Regions from separate parts of the Shewanella sp. 4_MG-2023 genome, predicted to be linked through region 2. Evidence: predicted binding sites of a transcription regulator. Region 2 holds the regulator's gene; each other region holds the start of a gene.
What was found. The regulator sigma-54, encoded in region 2, starts transcription at its own class of promoters, with help from an activator protein. The targets are predictions, from matches to a motif close to GTTGGCACGNNNNTNGNNT.
Positions count from the first base shown of each region.

Region 1 (5,321 bases), on a different contig from region 2:
CTAACTGATGCACTAACAACAAAAAGCCAGTCGTGAGACTGGCTTTTTAGTTAAGGCTCTACAGACCGATTAGAGCTGGTTTAAGTATTTCTCAACGCTGGCAAGTTCACGCTGCTTTAAGCTGACGCAGTTTTTAACACTTTCATCGAGCTTGGCTAAGGTACGGCCAAACTCAGGTGTTTGCGCGACTTTTGGCTTAAAGAATGTGTTGGTTGTATCCAGTGCCGCTAAATCACAACCGCTACCGGTAAACGATGGGATCATCGCCACCGCAAAGGGAGGTAGTTTCGCTTTTATGGCGCTGAAGTTAGCATAGATCCAATCTCTAAAGCGTTGTTTACGCTCATCGGTATAAGCTTGCCCTGCAAAGATATAGCGTAAATCTGGCGCATTGACTTTATCGGTCAAACTATAATCTAGCACGCTGTTTTGTAGTTTTTCAGTAGGCGCATAGCCTAAGGCATACATTAAACGAGTGCGTTTTTGCGGGTCTTTCGTTACCTCAAATTCAGCTTTTACTTTCGCTAATACCTTACTGTCACCAAAATACACTGCAATATTGAGGTAAGTGCCGATAAGGTACTGGTCAACATCGTTATTACCATTAAGGTACAAGTCAGCTTGTTTTTTAGCGGTTGCAATTGTGGCTTTATCTTTGGCTTCAAAAGCTAATAAGTTAATCAATGTTGGGCGTAACTTACTAATAGATGACTTTTCATCAACTTTTGCAGTAACACCGTACTTCTCGATTGCGCTTTGTGCTCTTGAGGCAATGAACTTAGCCCATAGCTCTTGGTTGGTGTCATCAATAAAGGTGCGTTTTTGAGATTGTAAGTAACCTAATGCGGCAGAGACGATTTGCGGATGTTGGTCATCAATAAATGCGCCTAAAATATTCAGTAACTCACCACCTGAGATAAAGCCGGCATCTAATAAGGCATCAGCTGCTGAGATCAAGGCTTTACGCTCACGAGCTGTCAGCTGGGTTTTAGCATTGGCTAATAAGTTGCTCATTTGTGTTTCATCTAACAACCAGCGGTAGTAACCCATGGCGTCTGAATCTGGATAAATCCAATCAGGACTGAATGCTAATTTGATGGTTTGCGATTGACTGGTGAGTAAAATGGTTTCGGTTGCAACTTTGTCACCTTTACCATATTTAACCGATACTGGCACAGTCCAAGACTGCTTTGCTGCTACAGTGCCAGCATTTACAAAGCGGCTTTGTTTAAGGGTTAGCTTATCACCTGCTAATGACACATCGATTAAAGGGTAAGACGATTGTTCAATAAAGGTGCTTAAGATACTGCCAACATCTTTACCAGAGGCTTTTGATAAGGCATTCCAAAGATCATCAGCTTCAGTATTTTGAAAGGCATGATCTTTAATGTATTGACGAATACCCTTATTAAATTCAGCCTCGCCGATATAGTTTTCTACCATATCTAGCACAGCTTCGCCTTTACTATAGGCAAGGCCTAAACCGTCCATAATGTCGGCTTCGGTTTTAATGGGCTTGCGGATAGGCTTGGTCGATACCCGTGCATCTAATGACATCACGTAGTTTTTGGATAATGCTAAGTTAGATTCAAATTCTGGGTGAATTTGCTCGGTCACTTTCGCAGCCATCCAGCTGGCAAAAGCTTCGTTTAACCATAGGTCATTCCACCATTGCATGGTCACTAGGTTACCGTACCATTGGTGTGCTAGCTCGTGGGCAATAATTGAAACGGCCGTTTTTTTGCTATTTTGGCTGGCGGTTTGCTCATCAACTAACAAAATATCTTCACGATAAGTGACTAAGCCTGCGTTTTCCATCGCCCCAAAAGGAAACTCAGGTACTGCAACGCTATCAAGCTTTTGATAAGGGTAATCGACCCCAAAATAATCTTCTAATGCTTTTAGAACTAACGGCATTTGCTCGGCTGCATATTTGGCTAGCTCGATTTTCCCCTTAGTGGTTATTACGCGCCCTGGGACTTTCATGCCTGTGACTTCAATTTCTTCAAATTGACCCACAGCATAAGCAACAAGGTAAGAGGATATTGGCTTGGTTTGAGCAAATACGTGAGTTGTCAGGCCATCTTTGGTTGCAACTGAAAGCTCTGGGGTGTTGCTGTAAACCTTTTCAGTACTTGGGGCTGTGATGGTGACTTGAAAGGGGATTTTATATTCTGGTTCATCAAAGCTTGGAAAACTGCGGCGCGCATCACTCATTTCAAATTGGGTAAATAAGTAGGGCTGGCCGCCATCAATGGTTTTATACAGGCCGACAGATTGACGGTTATAAGGGGCTGTGAAATCCATTGAGAAAGAATATGCACCAGGTTCGATAGTATGTGGGCAGTTAAACAAAACCACCCCAGTATCTTGCATGATTACATCTAGTTGGCAGTCTTTGTTGTTAGCTGATTTGGCATCTAACTGGATATTGCTAGCAGTGTATTCTAAGCCGTTAAGTTGTAATTGCTTAGTGGCTTCAAGCACTTCAATTTGAATGGCTGTGCTGCCTGAAAACTGATCTTTTACTGGATCTAAGTTGAGCTTAATACTTTGTGATAGTGGCTTGGCGACTTTACTTAGCACGTATTCATTGGCTAAGGCGTCGGTACTTCCCACAAATGAGAGCGTAACCAGTCCCGCAGTGACGATTCGATACATGTTATTTCCTGTTGTTTTAATTATCATTCCATGATGTTTAATGGCATTGATTAGGATTGAGTGACTATTAGCGTTTTCATTGATAACGATTGTATTCATAACGCTTGTATTGGAACCATTGCATTGATGATTCTATAAGGTCATTTAAAGCTGACGCTGATTATAACAAGTTAACAGCTAAGCGGTAACTTACGAGCATCATTTAAGTTGGGGTTGTTGTAACAATTGATGACTTGCTTAGAGTATTTAGTGTGATTACTTAGAGTAGCGCTTGATTGAAGCATCATCTAATCCCAGCTTGGCGATTGCTAGGTATTGAGTTACTTATGGCTTAGAGCTGATTTAATGGCCGAAATAAGGCAAATATTATCGTTGAGGTTTGCCTTATATTCGGATCTTGTGTTCTTAGTATCAAAAGTAGTTTTTAGTATCAAATGCCGATTTTAAATTATTAGCAAACTCGATAAATTTCTCTTTAATGGTGCGCTTGATAGACACCTCCAGCGAGCCCAAAATAACCTTACCCTCAATGGTGATGACAGGAGCTTGGCGGGTTGCGATAGAAGGCGCTTTGTTTTCAATGCTACTGACGAGCCCGTAAGTTTTACACACCACATTAATGCCTTCAGGAACATAGATACTGCTACTGCCCAAAAAGCAATTAATCTCAATGGTGACATGTTGATGCTGAAAAATGGCATCACTAAAATCCAGTGTGGTTTCACCTATAATATTATTAACCTTAATAACCTTTGGCACCACCCATTGGCCGCTACGTTCACTGTTACCTAATATGCTGGTTAAGCGCATATCTTCAGTGGCAGTTTTGCTGCCATAGTTTGGCGCAAACTGGTGGTCTTTTTGCTGACTATAGTCAGTATCAGCGGTTAAGGTTAGGTCTGCGACCAGTGCGATTATCTCTTGATGAACACTTGAGTTCATTGCCTCATCAAGGCGTCTTTCAAAGGCTTCAGCAGAGATAATGCCGTGGCTATAATTGACAATTAACTGATCGATAACTTGTTCTCTGACTTGCTCAATAGGGCGATCTTCTAAAATCACGGCCATAATGTCACTCCTTGGACTTTATAGTACATAGTGACTCAGATTTTAGTCACTAGGGTAGATGTTGTATTTAAGTTAAATTAATGCAATGTGCAGGCCAGTTTAAAGATGCTATATAAAAACAGTGCTTTATCATTCTTGCAGCATTGCGTTATCGTTTTTAACCTTTATAAATGCAAATGATATAGTGAAAGTAGCCAGCTGAATTAGTCAAAATAACCAGTGAACAGCCATGGGTTTGTCATTTTTTCTACGTATAGTTACGCTATAGAGCCATCTGCACCCGCTATTACGGATTTTTTATGGTTTAAAAACTCCATAAAGATTGGTGTCTAGCACTCTTTTTTTCTCAATGGAAAAGCCTAAAATGCACCGCATCGGCATCACCTATGAGGAAAATCATTATGTCACACCCAATTATTGCAGATTTGAATAAACGTTATACTGTGAAAAAGTATGATTCAAGTAAGCGTATTTCAGCAGCGGATATGGACGTAGTGAAACAAGCGATTCGTTTAACTGCTTCTTCTATTAACTCACAGCCGTGGAAATTTATCGTATTAGAAACTGATGTGGCAAAACAACGTTTTCATGAAACGTTTGCCAATATGCACCAGTTTAATCAGCCTCATGCTACTGAAGCCTCCCATGTGATTTTATTTGCCCATAACCCTAAGTTCACTAAAGATGACTACAGAAAAGTTGTTGATGTTGAAGTGTCGTCAGGTCATTTACCGGCAGACATGTATGACAACATGCTAAATGGTGCTTTTGGTTTTGCAGAGCAAAATACTGATGACAGTGGTTTTAATGGCCATTGGACTAAAGCGCAAACCTATATTGCTATTGGTAATACCTTGCATACGCTAGCTCGTTTAGGGATTGCTTCTACATCGATGGAAGGCGTTGACCCAAGCTTAATTGGTGAGATTTTTAAAGAAGAGTTAGATGGTTACGTTTGTGAGTTTGCGCTAGCAATGGGTTATCACAAAGAGGGCGAAGATTATAACTTTGGCCTACCTAAATCACGCTTACCTGAACAAGATATCATCACAGTTTTATAAACTATATTTGGTCGTTTAAATTATAGCTTGTAACACCTTTCTAATTGATTATTCTGTCCCTGTTATTAAAGCCCATCATGTACTCTTGATGGGCTTTTTTGTGTTGAGTATTTTTAAAAGATTAAATCAGCAGCTTAGTCTCCATTTTAAACAGTCACTATTTCACAGGAAGGTGGAAAATTTTAGGTTCGGCTTTTATAAGCCCTAAATGACTGATAATACTGCAATGTAACCCGTCACATTAACGTTGAGCATGAGTTAAACCTTTATAGGGACTGACTTCAACTGGAATACTGATGAAATTGAGTAGCCTCTGCAAGGTGCTATTCATACGTGTCATGCCATGAACCGCTGGCGCTGAAACGATATTATGAAGAATGGAATGTATTTGATGGGAGGCATGAATATTGATGGATGAATGCAGCTGCTTTGGTTGATAGTAGTATCATTAAGGCATTGCGCAATCGCTAACAACAGACAGTATTAAGAAGAGGAGTTACTTAGCTGCAGCTTATTGATAAAGCCGCCATT
Region 1 is NZ_JAUORL010000001.1:99,044-104,364, reverse strand. Features, by position in the region: gene Q4546_RS00445 (DMT family transporter) at 1-8, shown strand, start outside; gene Q4546_RS00440 (M1 family metallopeptidase) at 70-2,661, opposite strand; gene Q4546_RS00435 (LiaF domain-containing protein) at 3,073-3,729, opposite strand; gene Q4546_RS00430 (nitroreductase family protein) at 4,131-4,790, shown strand.
Region 1: Q4546_RS00435 (LiaF domain-containing protein) is a predicted target of sigma-54. The motif match lies at 3,810-3,828, and genes of this name have one in related genera.

Region 2 (5,321 bases):
CAGATTTAGGCAAGCTGAATAATGAAACAGGCAAAGTAGTTTTAGAAAATAATGTTATTATTGATGCAATAAACATCGACGAGCCATTACAATCTTTGACAACCACCATGTTGGCACTCGATATGAACACCATGATTTTGACCTCAGATAGACAAATTTTTGTTACTGGGTCAGATTTTAATATACAAGGTTTAGGCCTGTATGCTGATTTAAATGCTCAAGAACTTGAACTTTTAAGTCAAGTAGAAGGAACGTATGAAGCAAAGTAAACTTTTGATTGCCTCACTACTCAGTGTAGTCAGTATTGCCAGCGCCTATGCAAAAGAAGGCGATTTACAGCAAGAGCTTAAAGTCGCAGCTGTGAGCCAAAAAGCTGACATAAAAAACAATCAGGTCATCTTCTATGGCCCAGTTAATGTGACTCAAGGGTCGATTAACATTAATGCCGACGAATTACGCGCATTTGGCACCGAAAGCGGCACCCAAAAAACCATGGTTGCCACAGGTAACCCTGCGACATTTTCCCAAGAGTTAGATGATGGCCGTATTGGTACTGCCAGTGCCGATGAAATTAAATATGAGCTTGCCACTAGCATTTTAACCTTAACGGGTAATGCTAAATTGGACCAAGCTGGCAGCCAGGTTACTGGTAACCTAATTAGCTACAACATTGAAAAGCAGCAGTTAATTGCTGAAAGCACCGGTACTGGTGAAGATCGGGTTATCACTATTTTTCAACCAGAAAGTCACCCAGACTTGATTGATTCTGAAAAGAAAAAAGATGAGCAACCACATTTACCAGACAGCGCTAAACCCGGTGATGACACGCCACCAGCTATAATTGAAAACAACAATTTATCTGCTGTAGAGGCTGTGAACTCAACTGAAACACCCGAAGTAACTGAATCACTTAACGCTGAGGCGCAGGCGACATTGTCAGCCCCAGCAGCTGAGCAAAATGACTAATGACCCAAATTACGTTAACCGCTGAAAATCTCGCTAAGAGTTATAAAAGTCGCCAGGTAGTAAAAGATGTCAGCCTGACGGTAAAAACCGGCCAAATTGTTGGCTTACTTGGCCCTAATGGCGCGGGTAAAACCACCACCTTTTATATGGTCGTAGGCCTAGTCAAAAGTGATAAGGGCCGCATTCTGATCGATGAAGATGATTTAACCGCAGATCCAATGCATTTGCGCGCCCGAAAAGGCATTGGCTACTTACCTCAAGAAGCCAGTATTTTTCGTAAGCTCACAGTACACGATAATATAATGGCAGTGCTTCAAACTCGCAAAAGCTTATCAAATGAGCAGCGCATTGAAGAACTGGAACATTTATTAGAAGAATTTAACATAACTCATATCCGTGATAGCCAAGGTATGGCGTTATCGGGAGGCGAGCGTCGCCGAGTTGAAATTGCACGCGCATTAGCGGCAAATCCTAAGTTTATTTTATTAGATGAACCTTTTGCAGGGGTAGATCCTATCTCAGTAATCGACATCAAGAAAATTATTCAACAACTTAAAAGCCGTGGTTTAGGGGTGCTAATTACCGACCATAATGTCCGTGAAACACTTGATGTGTGTGAGCGAGCATATATTGTGAGTCACGGAAACTTGATTGCTGAAGGAACACCTGCTGAGATCTTAGTCAATCAGCAAGTTAGGTCGGTATACTTAGGTGAACAATTCAAGCTATAGTTAGCACTATTCAGTTTTTAGTATGGCATTCGCGGCCAACAACAAACCTTAATCTAGTCTATTTTTCTAGGATCATAAACTAGCGCCCACACTGTTCGTCGCGATGATGTAATTCAATTAGGGACAAGCGGTACATGAAAGCCTCACTCCAACTCAAAATGGGTCAACACTTAACCATGACCCCACAGTTGCAACAAGCGATTCGCTTATTGCAACTTTCCTCATTGGAGCTACAGCAAGAAATTCAACAAGCACTTGATTCAAACCCGCTATTAGAGCTTGAAGACGAATTCACTAAAGCCAAAGAGCCCGTAAAAGAAAACGCCCTGCAAACTGACACCGATTTTAGTGATAATAGCCAAGTCACCATAGAAAAAGACACCTCAACGGTTGATACCACTGAATCGCTCACTAAAGATTCTATGCCTGAAGAACTCCCTATGGATACCACATGGGATGAGGTGTATACCGCCTCGCCGACTTCTGGCTCTGGCGCAGTATCGAGCGGTAATGATATGCCGTTTCAAGGCGAAACCAGTGAAGGCTTGTATGAGCATCTTGAATGGCAAAAAAACCTCACTCCCTTTTCTGAAAATGACTTGGTGATTGCAACCGCCATTATTGATGCCATTGATGAGCGCGGTTACCTCACCCAGAGCGTTGAAGACATTTTGCAATCCTTAGGCACTGACGATATCGAACTCGATGAAGTTGAAGCTGTACTTAAACGGGTACAACACTTCGATCCCGTCGGCATTGCAGCGCGAGATTTAAGTGAGTGTCTATTAATTCAATTAGGCCAATACCCTAATGAAATTCCTTGCATAGATAATGTTAAGTTACTGATTAAAGATCATCTTGATTTAATCGCCGGTCGTGACTTTAGGTTACTGATGCGTAAAACCAAGCTTAAAGAAGATGATTTACGTGAAGCCATTGAATTTATTCAAACGCTCAATCCACGTCCAGGCTTGCAAATTACCCCCATTAAAGATGAGTACGTCATTCCTGATGTTACTGTACTTAAAAAGAATGGTCGCTGGGTGGTCGAGCTAAATCCCGATAACATGCCTAAAATTGGCGTTAATCAGCAATATGCAGCTATGGCCAAAGGCGGTTCAAGCCAAGCTGACAGCCAATTTATTCGTGGTCATTTACAAGAAGCCAAATGGTTTATCAAAAGCATCGATAGCCGTAATGAAACCTTACTAAAAGTGGCTAACTGTATCGTACAATTTCAGCAAGGTTTCTTTGAGTTCGGTGAAGAAGCCATGAAGCCGATGGTGCTCAATGATATTGCTGAAGCGGTTGAAATGCACGAGTCGACCATTTCACGGGTCACGACCCAAAAATACATGCATACCCCCCGTGGACTTTTTGAACTAAAATATTTTTTCTCAAGCCATGTAAGTACCGATGATGGTGGAGAATGCTCTTCTACAGCAATTCGCGCATTTATTAAAAAGCTCGTAGCTGCAGAAAACCCGAAAAAGCCTCTTAGTGATAGTAAAATGGCGACACTATTGGCTGAACAAGGGATTAACGTTGCTCGACGTACGATAGCCAAATATCGAGAGGCAATGCTCATCCCTCCCTCAAACCAACGCAAAAGCTTATAACTTTTGTTATTGGAGGATGACCTATGCAAATTAACCTGACTGGAAACCATATTGAAATAACTCAATCTTTACGGGAATACGTGCAAACAAAATTTTCAAAGCTTGAACGACACTTCGAACAGATCAATAATGTTCACGTTGTGCTCGATGTTCAAAAGCTACAACAGATTGCCGAAGCCAAACTGCACCTAAAAGGCGGTGAAGTGTTTGCTGTATCGCGTAACGCTGATATGTATGTGGCAATAGACGCCCTGATAGATAAGCTAGACCGTCAGGTAATTAAACATAAAGAGAAACTCACTAAGCATTAACGATGGAACTTCGTACCATCCTGCAGCCGGCGTGCACTACCTGTGCCACTCCGGGCAGTAAGAAAAAGGTACTGGAATTAATCAGCAATTTAATGGCTGCCCAGTACCCAACCCTTTCTTCACAGGCTATTTTTGAAAGTCTAATAGCGCGTGAAAAAATGGGCAGTACAGGTATAGGAAATGGCATAGCAATTCCACATGGGCGCTTAGATAATATCGAAGAACCCATTGCTATTTTAATCAAATGCGAAGAGCCAATCGCCTTTGATGCCATAGACAAGCAACCTGTAGATATTTTATTTGCGCTTCTTGTACCTGCAGATCAGTGCCAGCAACACCTAAGCACATTATCTAGCATGGCAGAGAAACTCAGTGATAAATTGATACTTAAACGACTTCGAAAGAGTCATGACGCTACAGAACTTTATCAGGTTATTACTGCATGAAACTTGTCATCGTATCGGGACGTTCAGGTTCAGGAAAATCAGTCGCACTGAGAGTGCTTGAAGATTTAGGTTATTACTGTGTTGATAACCTGCCACTGCCACTGATTGGCAGCCTGCTTGAACAGCTTAAAGATAGTAACGAGCTTGTCGCCATTAGCGTCGATGTGCGTAATATCGAAGAGCAAGGCAAAGTACTCAAAGAGCAAATTGCTTTACTGTCTGACGATACCAGCATTACCAGTTTCTTTTTAAACGCCAACGATAAAGTGTTACTGAAGCGTTTTAGTGAGACCCGCCGATTACACCCACTGTCTAAGAATCAAATTTCGTTACAAGAAGCCATTAAGCTTGAGGGGCGGTTACTCGAACCCATAGCCAAAATGGTTGATCACTATATCGACACCTCGCAAACTAATATCTACGAATTGAGCGATCATGTTCGGCAAATCTTGCTAGGCAGTTTTGATAAAGAATTAGTGGTACATTTTGAGTCATTTGGCTTTAAGCATGGCATGCCGGCTGAAGCAGACTTTATGTTTGATGTGCGCTTTTTACCGAATCCGCACTGGGAGCTTGAGTTAAGGCCCTACACAGGCCTAGATGCGCCCGTGCAAGAGTTCTTAGAGCGACAGCCTTTGGTGAATAAGTTTATCTGGCAAATTGAAAACCTTTTTGACACTTGGATGCCACATTTAGAGCGTAATAACCGCAGTTACCTGACCATTGCCATTGGTTGTACTGGCGGTCAGCACCGTTCGGTTTATATTGCCGATCAGCTCGCTAAACGTTTCAACAACTCTAAGCACAAAGTCAGCGCCCGCCATAGAGAGCTTGGCATTGAATAAGCTAACCACAACGCCAGCCAAAACGGTGGCCTATTCAAAGCAAATTACCATCAGTAACAAGCTAGGCTTGCATGCGCGAGCGGCGACTAAATTGGCAATTTTAGCTACCGAGTTTGACGCAACTATCACCCTTATCCAAGGTGAGAAACAAGCCAGTGCTGCCAGTGTATTGGGGTTATTAATGTTAGAAAGTGGCATTGGTAAAATCATTACTGTTGAAGCTCAAGGCCGTGATGCAGAAAAAGCCCTTGAGGCCGTATGCAAGTTAATCAACGATAAATTTGACGAAGAAAGCTAACCGCCTGCGCCCAGTAACATCTCCAAGGAAACACAGCGACTCACCTTTACCATTATTTTATTAGCTATACTCAACACACCACCAAGCAGTATTAGCGTATTTATG
Region 2 is NZ_JAUORL010000027.1:2,940-8,260, reverse strand. Features, by position in the region: gene lptC (LPS export ABC transporter periplasmic protein LptC) at 1-269, shown strand, start outside; gene lptA (lipopolysaccharide transport periplasmic protein LptA) at 256-966, shown strand; gene lptB (LPS export ABC transporter ATP-binding protein) at 966-1,697, shown strand; gene Q4546_RS14410 (RNA polymerase factor sigma-54) at 1,832-3,316, shown strand; gene hpf (ribosome hibernation promoting factor) at 3,340-3,627, shown strand; gene ptsN (PTS IIA-like nitrogen regulatory protein PtsN) at 3,630-4,073, shown strand; gene rapZ (RNase adapter RapZ) at 4,070-4,918, shown strand; gene Q4546_RS14390 (HPr family phosphocarrier protein) at 4,944-5,216, shown strand.

Region 3 (5,321 bases), on a different contig from region 2:
GTCAGTATACACCCAGATAACGGGATTCTTTTAAAATGTTCTACGGCATCGAGTAACACTCTTCGTTGAGAGGTTGCCGACATCACCAAATAACTACGAATGGGTATTCTGGTGTTTGCCATCAAATCATCTAACTGCTGATAAAGGCGTAAATCTCGTTGCCCCATACCCGCAGTGTCAATCAATACTAACTTACGATTCTTAAACTGATAAAGAATTTGTTCTAATTCAGTTAAATCATGTGCTTGTTTAACTGGACAGCCCATTATTTTGCCATAAGTTGCCAATTGCTCAAAGGCTCCAATACGATAATGATCTGTGGTAATTAACGCAACTTGTTCTGGGCCATGATGAGCGGCAAATCTGGCAGCAATTTTAGCCAATGAAGTGGTTTTGCCGACACCAGTTGGACCGACAAATGCGACTACGCCACCAGTGCGCACAATATCGTCACCTTGGTTATCGAGCAGGTTGGCCAAACTTTGGGGTAAGGCTCTGACTAAATCGGCGGGAGAAAACTGCTGACTTAGGCTGGATAACTTGGCAGCGACAGCAGGCGAGAACTCTGCGGCAATTAATTTACTTTCAAGCATCGCGCCCACAGGATCGGTGCGTTTTTTCTGTTCTTTCATTAATGAAGAAACTTGATGAGTTAGCAAACCACGCAGTGACGCCATCTCTTCGCGCATTGCTTCCATTTCAGCTGAATGACCTTTATTTGGAGATCTAGACGGCTCAATGTGTTGCTGATGCTGTCTTGGTTCTTTAGCTGCAGGTTTGCTTGCTTCTAACTGTTTAGCCCAATCTGGTAATTCCGGCTCTTCATGTTGCTGGGAAATTTGTTGCTGCAGGCGGCTATGCTGCTTTTCTAATAACGCCTGTAATGAATCAGCTACTGGCGGTGGGCTGACTTTAGTGTGTGCTTTAATAGCAGGTTTATTAGCACCAATTGACACACGGTCTTCAGTCACATTCATAAAGGCTGCAACGGGCGATTTTACTGCAACATCAACTTTAGGCTCATCGTAGTCAACTGCTGCAACAATTTCGATGCCACCAGTTACTTTCTTATTCGACATGATCACCGCGTCAGAGCCCAAAGTCTCTTTGACTTGAGCTAATGCTGAGCGCATATCCTTGGCAAAAAATCGTTTAATTTTCACTACGTACCTCTTTCAAACTGAAAGTCATTGCTATTGCCCAACTGCAGATACTATGCGTATTTGCTTTTCATCGGGTATTTCTTGGTAAGAAATAACCCGTAAATTAGGAATGGTGTATTTCACAAACCGCGACAAAGTTGACCTAAGCATGCCTGATGTCAATAAAATGGCTGGTTGACCGACCATTTCTTGCTTCTGAGAAGCATCTAATAATGACTTCTGCATACGTTCTGCAAGGCCTGGCTCAATATTGGGCCCTTCACCGCCGGTTGCCTGCATAGACTTGTGCAACATCTGTTCCAACTCTGGCGCCAATGTTATGACAGGGATTTCCAATTCGGGCCCAGAGATCTCTTGCACTATCATTCGTTTCAAGGCAATACGTACTGCAGCGGTTAACACTTCAGTATCATTACTTTTGCTGCCGTATTCTAACAGTGTTTGCACGATTGTGCGCAAGTCTCGGATAGAAACTCCTTCATTAAGAAGGTTTTGCATCACTTTTACCACTGAACCTAGCGGCATAACGTCTGGTATAAAGCCATCCACTAACTTCGGCGAGTTTTTCGATAGCATATCCATTAACTGCTGCACTTCTTCATAGCCCAATAATTTAGCCGCATTATTGGTCAGTAACTGGCTTATATGAGTAGCAACAACAGTCGCGGTATCAACCACGGTATAACCTAATGTTTGCGCATGTTCACGTTGCGCTGGAGCTATCCAAACGGCTTCTAAACCAAAAGCTGGATCTTTGGTCTCTATGCCATCAAGCTTGCCGTAAACCTGACCTGGATTAATCGCTAACTCGCAATCATGTCTTACTTCTGCTTCGCCAACTACCACGCCCATTAAGGATATTTGATAGCAGTTGGGGGATAAATCTAAGTTGTCACGAATATGCACTGCCGGTACCAAAAAGCCCAATTCCTGCGATAATTTTTTACGTACCCCTTTAATTCGACTGAGTAACTCGCCGCCTTGACCTTTATCTACCAGCGGAATAAGTCGATAGCCCACTTCAAGGCCAATGGTGTCTACATGATGTACATCTTCCCAGCTTAGCTCTTTGGGCTCAGCCTCTTTGACATCGCTTGGGCCTTTAACTGCTTTTTCTAGCGCAAGGGTTTTATTGTCGTTATTGCGTTTATAAATAAAGTAAGCTGCGCCTGCGGTAATAAATGCAAACGTTAAAAACGCGAAATGTGGCATACCAGGTACAACACCCATAACAAAAAGCACGGCTGATGCAATGGCCATAGACTTAGGACTATGGAACATTTGGCTGATCATCATCCCGCCCATATCGCCAGACTCATTTTGGCGCGTCACCATCAAGGCGGCGGCGATAGATAAAAGCAATCCGGGTATTTGCGCCACCAAACCATCACCAATGGTCAGTAAGGTATAAATCTCCACCGCGCTTGAAAAATCCAAGCCGTGCTGCACCATGCCGATGACAAAACCGCCAAGGATATTAATCACCAGAATCATAATCCCAGCAATAGCATCCCCTTTCACAAATTTTGACGCACCGTCCATCGCGCCATAAAAGTCAGCTTCTTTCGTCACTTCAGCACGGCGAATACGTGCCTGATCTTGAGTTAATGTACCGGCATTTAAATCGGCATCAATGGCCATCTGTTTACCCGGCATGGCGTCCAAGGTAAAACGTGCGCTCACTTCTGAAATACGCCCCGCACCTTTGGTTACTACGGCAAAGTTGATGATGATCAGGATTAAAAACACCACTAAACCCACAGCATAGTTACCGCCAATCACCACCGAACCAAAGGCTTCAATCACTTTACCCGCGGAGTCACCACCGTTATGCCCCTCAAGTAACACTATTCGTGTTGAGGCCACATTCAATGCTAAGCGTAATAAGGTGGCCACCAGTAAAACAGTCGGAAATGCGGCAAAATCTAGTGGGCGATCACTATAAATAGCGACAAGTAACACGATTAAAGCGAGGGAAATGTTAAAGGAGAATAGAATATCAAGCAGAAATGGCGGCATCGGCAATACCACCATACCTAATGCAGCCAGCACCAATAAAGGGGTACCAATACCTTTGAATGTGCTAAATCGTATTTGCTTTGCTTGACCTAGCGCTGTCTTTACATCCATTAACCGTAAACCCTTTCGTAATATTTTTGACGCTGACATCAGCGAAATGCAATTACTAAGCCAAGCTATTAGTTAATAGCAGCTGTTGCGGTTTGAATGCCTAAAAACACCGCAGCTAATGTTTTAAATCATCCGGAATAGGTTGATTGAGCGGAATAGGTTTTGGACGTTTACCGCGACCCTTTTGGTATTGTTTTAACTGAAATACGTAAGCTAAGATTTGTGCAATGGCGGTAAATAGTCCTTCCGGTACCTGTTGGTCAATTTTAGTTGTATGATATATGGCTCTGGCTAGCGGCGGCGCTGATACAATTGGCACTTCGTGCTCTCGGGCTATTTCGCGAATTTTAAAGGCCACATCATCAACCCCTTTTGCCACTAAAAATGGCGCAGATGAACGACTGGCATCATATTTTACTGCCACAGCGTAATGCTCTGGGTTAACCACAATCACATCGGCATTGGGCACTTCAGACATCATGCGTTTATTGGCCATCTCATGCTGCAATTGCCTAATACGGCCTTTTACTTCAGGCTTACCTTCAGAGTCTTTATACTCGTCTTTAACTTCTTGTTTGGTCATTTTAAGCTGTTTATTGTGGTTCCATATTTGAAATGGCACATCGATCGCCACAATCAATAGCATTGATGAACACAATAAAATAAACATCCATACCAATAAATCCAGCGCGTGGTAAATATTTCCCGGTAAATGACCCATAGATAAGGTCAAAATATCGTAAAAATAAAACGACAATAAAAAATACGCCGATATTGCCACCACCAAAAATTTAGCAATACCTTTAGTTAGTTCAACTAAGGCCTGGGTGCCAAACATTCTTTTAAAGCCTTTAGCAGGGTTCATTTTACTGCCCTTAGGCATAAAAGCTTTAACCGAAAAAGTAATACCGCCTAAGACAATATTGCCAAGAAAGGCAATAAAGGCGAGAAAAGCAATGAAACTGAATAATGGCCAAGCAAGCTCAGCGCCAATAACCCCCCAAACTAGGAACATAGAGTTGGTGTCATAGATCTGATCCCGCTCCATGGTGAGCATTTGCGTCATCACGCTGTGTAAGCTGCGCGCCAGATCTTGGCCAACAAACGCAAACCCCACAGCAGATGCTAATAATACTGCTGCGGTTCCTAACTCTTTAGAGCGGGCGACCTGACCTTTTTCACGGGACTGTTCCAGTCGCTTGGCGGTGGGGTCCTCGGTGCGTTCTTGACCGGTATCTTCTGCCATCTTGTCCCTACTGGCTTATGGAACCGTCAATGTGACAGGTCAGTTGTAAAATATCACACATCAGCAGCTGGGCTTGCAGCCACACCTGATCAAAATGAGACATGATAGGGCCTAGGGTCAGCCAGAGAATAAATAAGCCACTGACCATAGTCACTGGAAAACCGATGGCAAAAATATTCAACTGCGGTGAAGCCCGGGTCATTACTCCAAACGAGAGGTTAATAAGCAATAATGCCACAATCGCTGATATTGACATGGTTAACGCCGCGCCAAACATATAACTGCCAAACTCGGTAAGTTTTTTATAATTGGCAATGCTAAAGCCTTCGGTTGAAACCGGAATGGTTTCAAAGCTGGCCACCAGCATTTTAAACATCAATAAATGACCATCTACACTTAAAAAAATCAAGGTCGCCAGCAATAAAAAGAAGTTACCCACTACCGGGGTTTGCTCACCGGAGCCTGGGTCCACCATGGAAGCGAAGCCTAAACTGGTTTGCATACCAATAATTTGCCCTGTTAATACAAAAGTTTGCATCACTAAAATGGTCACAAAACCAATAGCTGTGCCCACTAAAATCTGCTGAGCTGAAACAAATACTGCAGTTAATGAAAATAGCTCCACATATGCTGTTTTTGGCAGTACCGGCGCAACGGCAATGGTGATGGCCATCGCCAATAATAAGCGGATCCGCGACGGAGTCGTATTGGCGCCAAAGACCGTCATTACCATTAGCATTGAAGAAATACGAAACAGCGGCCAAATATAGGCGGCAATGGTT
Region 3 is NZ_JAUORL010000011.1:66,502-71,822, reverse strand. Features, by position in the region: gene flhF (flagellar biosynthesis protein FlhF) at 1-1,163, opposite strand, end outside; gene flhA (flagellar biosynthesis protein FlhA) at 1,194-3,293, opposite strand; gene flhB (flagellar biosynthesis protein FlhB) at 3,409-4,539, opposite strand; gene fliR (flagellar biosynthetic protein FliR) at 4,547-5,321, opposite strand, start outside.
Region 3: flhA (flagellar biosynthesis protein FlhA) is a predicted target of sigma-54. The motif match lies at 3,340-3,358, and genes of this name have one in related genera.

Region 4 (5,321 bases), on a different contig from region 2:
TTGTTCAACATCATTGGATCAATTTTCTAACCGTTATATTCAAGCTTACCAAGATACCTTAGGGGAATTACCGCGATTTTACCCAATGGGTCAAGGGTCTAGTTGTATTGAGGGCCAGTATGATCTTGAATCTGATGAAGCGGTATTTTGGCAGACTGTTAAGCGTAAAAGCACCGCAGACTTTAGTAATGTCGAACATGCTTTAGAGCTTAAGCTGCATGATGATATCAATGATTTTTACGGCCACTTCTTTTCAGCATCACTGTATTTTGATTCAAACTGGGGTGAAGGCGAATTACTGCAAGTTTGGAATCAGCAAGACTTTGAATCTTTGCAGCAAAATATCATTGGCCACTTGATGATGAAGAAAAAACTCAAACAAGCACCAACCTGGTTTATCGGTGTATTGGGTGATGGCGATAACATGCTAACGGTTGATAATGAAGATGGCAGTGTGTGGATTGAAGTGCCAGGCAATAAGCCCCATGAAAAGCTTGCTGATAGCCTAGCTGGGTTTATCGATAGCCTAACGCCAAGAGTCACACCAGCAATTGAACCTGTAGAAGAAGATCATGGCCATGTGCCACATCCGGGGATTTGGCAGCGAATGAAAATGATGTGGAATGATTTACTAAAGCGAAAATCATAAACTGACTTCATAGAAATGATTTGATAATAAAAAAACCTGACTTATTAAGTCATAAAGTCAGGCTTTTTATGTGTAAAAAACTAATTTTTACTAATTTAGTACTATTACATTCGATAAACCAAATTAATATTAATGCTATCGGCTGTAACGTTGGTACTTGGTAAGCCAAAGTTATCATCAACTATTCTCAACCACTCAACTTGGAGCTCTAGTGGTGAACCATTGTTGATTCCCATACCTACACCAAATTGAAAGCTGCTTTCATTTTCAGATATACTATCAATAGAGCCTTTTATTGTTCCATAACCAACTAACCCATAGACATTAAAGTGCTGATGAACGGGTAATATTCCTTTGGCTAATAAGCTAATATTACTTTCTATTTCAAGATCTATTCCTGCTATTTCATCTTCCGATACACTGCCATACCCACGAAACTCAACAGCAAAATTTTGTATAAATTGATAACCAATAACCGCCCCTAGCAGAGAGTTATTTATAGACGTTGAACCTAAATCCGTAACACTAATATCGGTATCAACATAAGAATAACCTAGGCCTAAATAGCCGTAATTATCATATATAGCTCTATTTTCATCAGCGTGGGCTAAACTCAATTGGGAACAGGCCAATGTAATGATTAGTAATTTATAAATATTATATAGTTTCATTTTATCATCCTTGGAAATCATCTAATAAACACATTTAGTTTGGTTTAGTTTTTGAATAATTCAAGTATTTAGAATTAAATATTAGTAATCATCACATTTTTAATTAAGCTTGATAAATGTGTAAGCTTTTCTAAAGTATTTTATACAAAGAATGCAGGCTTACTTAAGGTTAATTGGCAAAGGGAAGATAGAAAGTTTTGATTTGTCCCTGCTTTCGCAGCGGAACTAGGTAACATTGTCATCTACCCAACTAAAAAGAGTGCCATTCTCTTTTGGTAATAACATTATTACTGATGATCCCATGAGATATTCGACACAATTCTGCATGGCTCACATCTGAAGTGAAACATATCCAATAATGGCTCATCCAATAACCACTGTTTCGATCCACAGCGTGGACAGGCTCGTTCTTTTTCAGACTGTAAACTTTCACCACCAACGCGATAAAGATAATAGTAAGTCGGAATTTTGGTAATAAATTCAATTCTGCCGCGGATATCCCAGCCTCGTCTAAATAAATCACTTTTATGACTGGTCAGTTCTTCTAATGCTGCAAATTCAGCTTTGGTTGCCGCCGCCATTTGCAGTTCATCACAAGCTTGCCACTCTGTTTGCCAGCGAATAACTCGCTTATGGTCGCCATTAAAGCTGGCTGGAATTTGATATAGCGGAATAGGGAGAAGGTTGTCGCCACTTCTTAATGGTGAGCACATATGTACATAGCTGGTGTAAAGCACCTGCCAGCTGGGAGTGTCGATATTACTTTGCTCTGAATTGATATCTTGACCGATAAACTTTTCACGTGGCGCCAATAACTTTGCTTCAGTTAGCATAGTTAATGCTTGTTTGACCCATGGGCTGTTGTTACGGGCTGATAAACTGTTTTTTTCAGGTATTAATAGCCTGACTTTAAACTCACCTTCATTAAATGCGACAGCAAATTCTCTTCCTAATACTTGGCCATTGGCTCTGAGTGCTTCTAGAAAGTTATTAATGGCTTTTTCTGCCGCGGTGATAGTGGTATCGGCGAAACATTCAAATCTGAGTTCAGTGACAAACATGGTTTTCCGTTTTTAGCTGGTTAAATGTATTGAGGATGTGGTGCTTAACTTTCTAATTGTACAATTCGTTTTTCAAGTGCTGCTATCTTTAGGGCAAATTCACTTTCGACAGCGTCAAATTTAGCCTGCCATTTTTGTTCTAGCGCCGTTAATGGGTCTTGAGCCGTTTCAGTATTAGCTGGCTGTATCATGGCTGCTAAATCGGGTAAGTCTTGCCATTGCTCTTTGGGGGTGGCTTTAAATTGCTGCAACCCCTGAATAAGGGTTGGCATGGCTATCCGCGTACCTAATTTACCTTTTATTAACGCTAATGTTGGCGTATGACCTGCTACAGCAATGGATTTTGCCGCCGCAAGGACTTGTTCAATTGGACTCATAATTAGTGAAAATCCTTAAATATTGGTAGTGAAATTACTCAAAAAGTGAGACTTGGTTTTAAATGATGAATAAAATCAAGGGTTTAACTTTTGGCACACTTTTAGCTTAATCAGTATTGAGAACAGTATAACTTACTCTGAAAAACAGTTTCAGTAGAAATTACATTAGAACCATTTGAAAGGGACGTATTATGAAAGCAAAATTGGGTGCAGCATTAATTATGGCTATAGCAGCGACTTCACTAACTGGTTGCGTATTGAATGTGGGCGATCACGAAGGTAAGCGTAGTGATTCATATTGGCAAAAACAACAACAAACTAATCGTAATAACTTAGCGAAACTTTCAATCGGAATGGCAAAAGATCAAGTCACCATTTTGATGGGAACGGCTGATTTTAGTGAGGCTTATGTGACGCAAGCAGATGCACAAAGTCCAAAGCAAGAGGTTCAGGTGTTTTTCTATCGCACTCAGTGGAGCAAAGGTGACGGTAAAACCACTAAAAGTGAATGTACTCCGGTTGTGATAAGTGACAATAAATTAGTGGGTTGGGGTGAAACTGCTTACCAAAACATTTAATTTCTTAATAAAACGTCCAGTTGGTCTACTAATTCAGACCACTGGCCGTCTTGATTTAAGGCTTCTTCAATAAAGTGTCTTTGTGATTCAGACCAAAAACCAGCCTGTGTAATAGTGCTATTTTTGGCCAGTTTATGTTGTTCGATAAACTGATTAATGCTTTCTTCAGATGAATCTAAACCTAATTGCTGAAATAGGTGTTCAAATGTTGTCGTTGTCGTATCCATGAGCTTTCACCATGTATGAATGATATTACTTTACTAAGATTAGGTGACCCTATTTAAATTGCAATATGTTTCAAAGTTGTTAAGTTGAGACTATCAACTGGATTAGTTAAGAGTGACATCATGGAAAACAACACTTTGACCCCGAAAACTCAAGCGTCGCCGTCTTCGGATGAACAAACTAACGATCAACCTAGAGCGGTTTATTTGACTGCGGAAGATCTAAGAGTTGCGGCATCGATAATTTATAATGCCTATCATGATGATCCATTCTTTATTGAAGCCCTAGCCACCACTAATCAAGCCAATTACGAACAAAAACTGCGAGCGGCAATCAGAGAAGAGCTCACTGAGTTATGGCAGCAGGAGCAACCATTAATTGGTTGGTTCGAAGGCAAACGACTAATCGGTGTCGCCTGTGTGATCACCCATCAAGTGCCGCTTGGTGAAAGTCGTTACTGGCATTGGCGTTTAAAAATGGTGTTAGGTACTGGTTGGAGTTCCACCCAAGCGTTTATCAAAAAAGAACATACCATCTTAGAAAGTTTACCGAGTAAACAATACGGAATTTTACAATTTATCGCTTTAGCCCCTAATGAGCAAAGAAAGGGTAATGGAGCAAAATTAATCCAAGCGGTGTTGAGCTGGTGTGATGAACAGTTAGAACTCGATGGCGTAGGGGTGTTTGTTAACAATGATAAACATGCAGAACTTTTTATTGGTGAAGGATTTAGCCAGCTGTCAGAACAAACTATTGGTTCTGTTGATGGTGAAATTCTCATTTATCAAAGTAAATAGGAGTGATGAATGGCTGATAAACAGTATCAAGACTTTGAGTCATTTTATCCTTTTTATTTATCACAACATCAAAATACCATCTGTCGGCGTTTGCACTATGTCGGTTCGGGCCTGATAGTGTTATTGCTTTTAGCTACTTTAGTTAGCCAACAATGGTGGCAACTGTTATTTATCCCCGTCATTGGTTATGGCTTTGCGTGGATTGGGCACTTTGTATTTGAAAAAAATAAACCCGCCACTTTTGAGTACCCACTATATAGTTTGTTGGGGGACTGGGTGATGTTTGCACAGATGTTAAAAAGACTATTCGTCTCAAAGTCATAAACAAGGCAAGTTTCACTTTGGCGTGTAAGACTTATCTCACATAGCCTGTAAGTTATCTAATTTCTTTGTGTGTACATTGTCTGCGCAAATTATATCTTTTACTAAAAAAAACAATAACTTACACAGTTTTGTTTTGTTTTGTCAATATCCGCTCTGTGTCAGATGTTAAATGGACCGTTTTCTTATTAATAAATTTAGCTAAAATAATTTCATCAAGTCGCAACATAAATAGAACAGGATGTTTTGTTTAATATTGCACTTATAATGAATAGTCATATTGTAAAGCCAACAACCTTTGGTCGTTAATGTCTCAGGATGAGATGACAATTAAAGGAAGGGCGCTGGTTATTCATTGAGATATTTATATGAGAAAACCTCTTATTAGCTATCTCAAAATATGAATTCAGGACGAAGTCAGGACACGCTCAAGGAAAGGGCATAAGCTCAGTTATGGATAACTGAAACTAGGATGAACCCTCATCAGGATGATGACGGATTGCAGGATGCAGCATACCAGGATGGTAATCTAGGAGTAAAACTGTCAGTCAAAGGGATAGACTGTTCAATGGATTGAAAACTCAAGTATTCAGCAACTGGCAAGAATACAAGGAAATTGAGTAACAGGGAATAAAGGGAGCA
Region 4 is NZ_JAUORL010000010.1:29,101-34,421, reverse strand. Features, by position in the region: gene syd (SecY-interacting protein) at 1-649, shown strand, start outside; gene Q4546_RS07445 (outer membrane beta-barrel protein) at 754-1,320, opposite strand; gene Q4546_RS07440 (Zn-ribbon-containing protein) at 1,608-2,381, opposite strand; gene Q4546_RS07435 (hypothetical protein) at 2,426-2,758, opposite strand; gene Q4546_RS07430 (DUF3192 domain-containing protein) at 2,950-3,336, shown strand; gene Q4546_RS07425 (DUF2789 domain-containing protein) at 3,333-3,563, opposite strand; gene Q4546_RS07420 (GNAT family N-acetyltransferase) at 3,684-4,358, shown strand; gene Q4546_RS07415 (DUF962 domain-containing protein) at 4,368-4,682, shown strand.
Region 4: Q4546_RS07430 (DUF3192 domain-containing protein) is a predicted target of sigma-54. The motif match lies at 2,848-2,866, and genes of this name have one in related genera.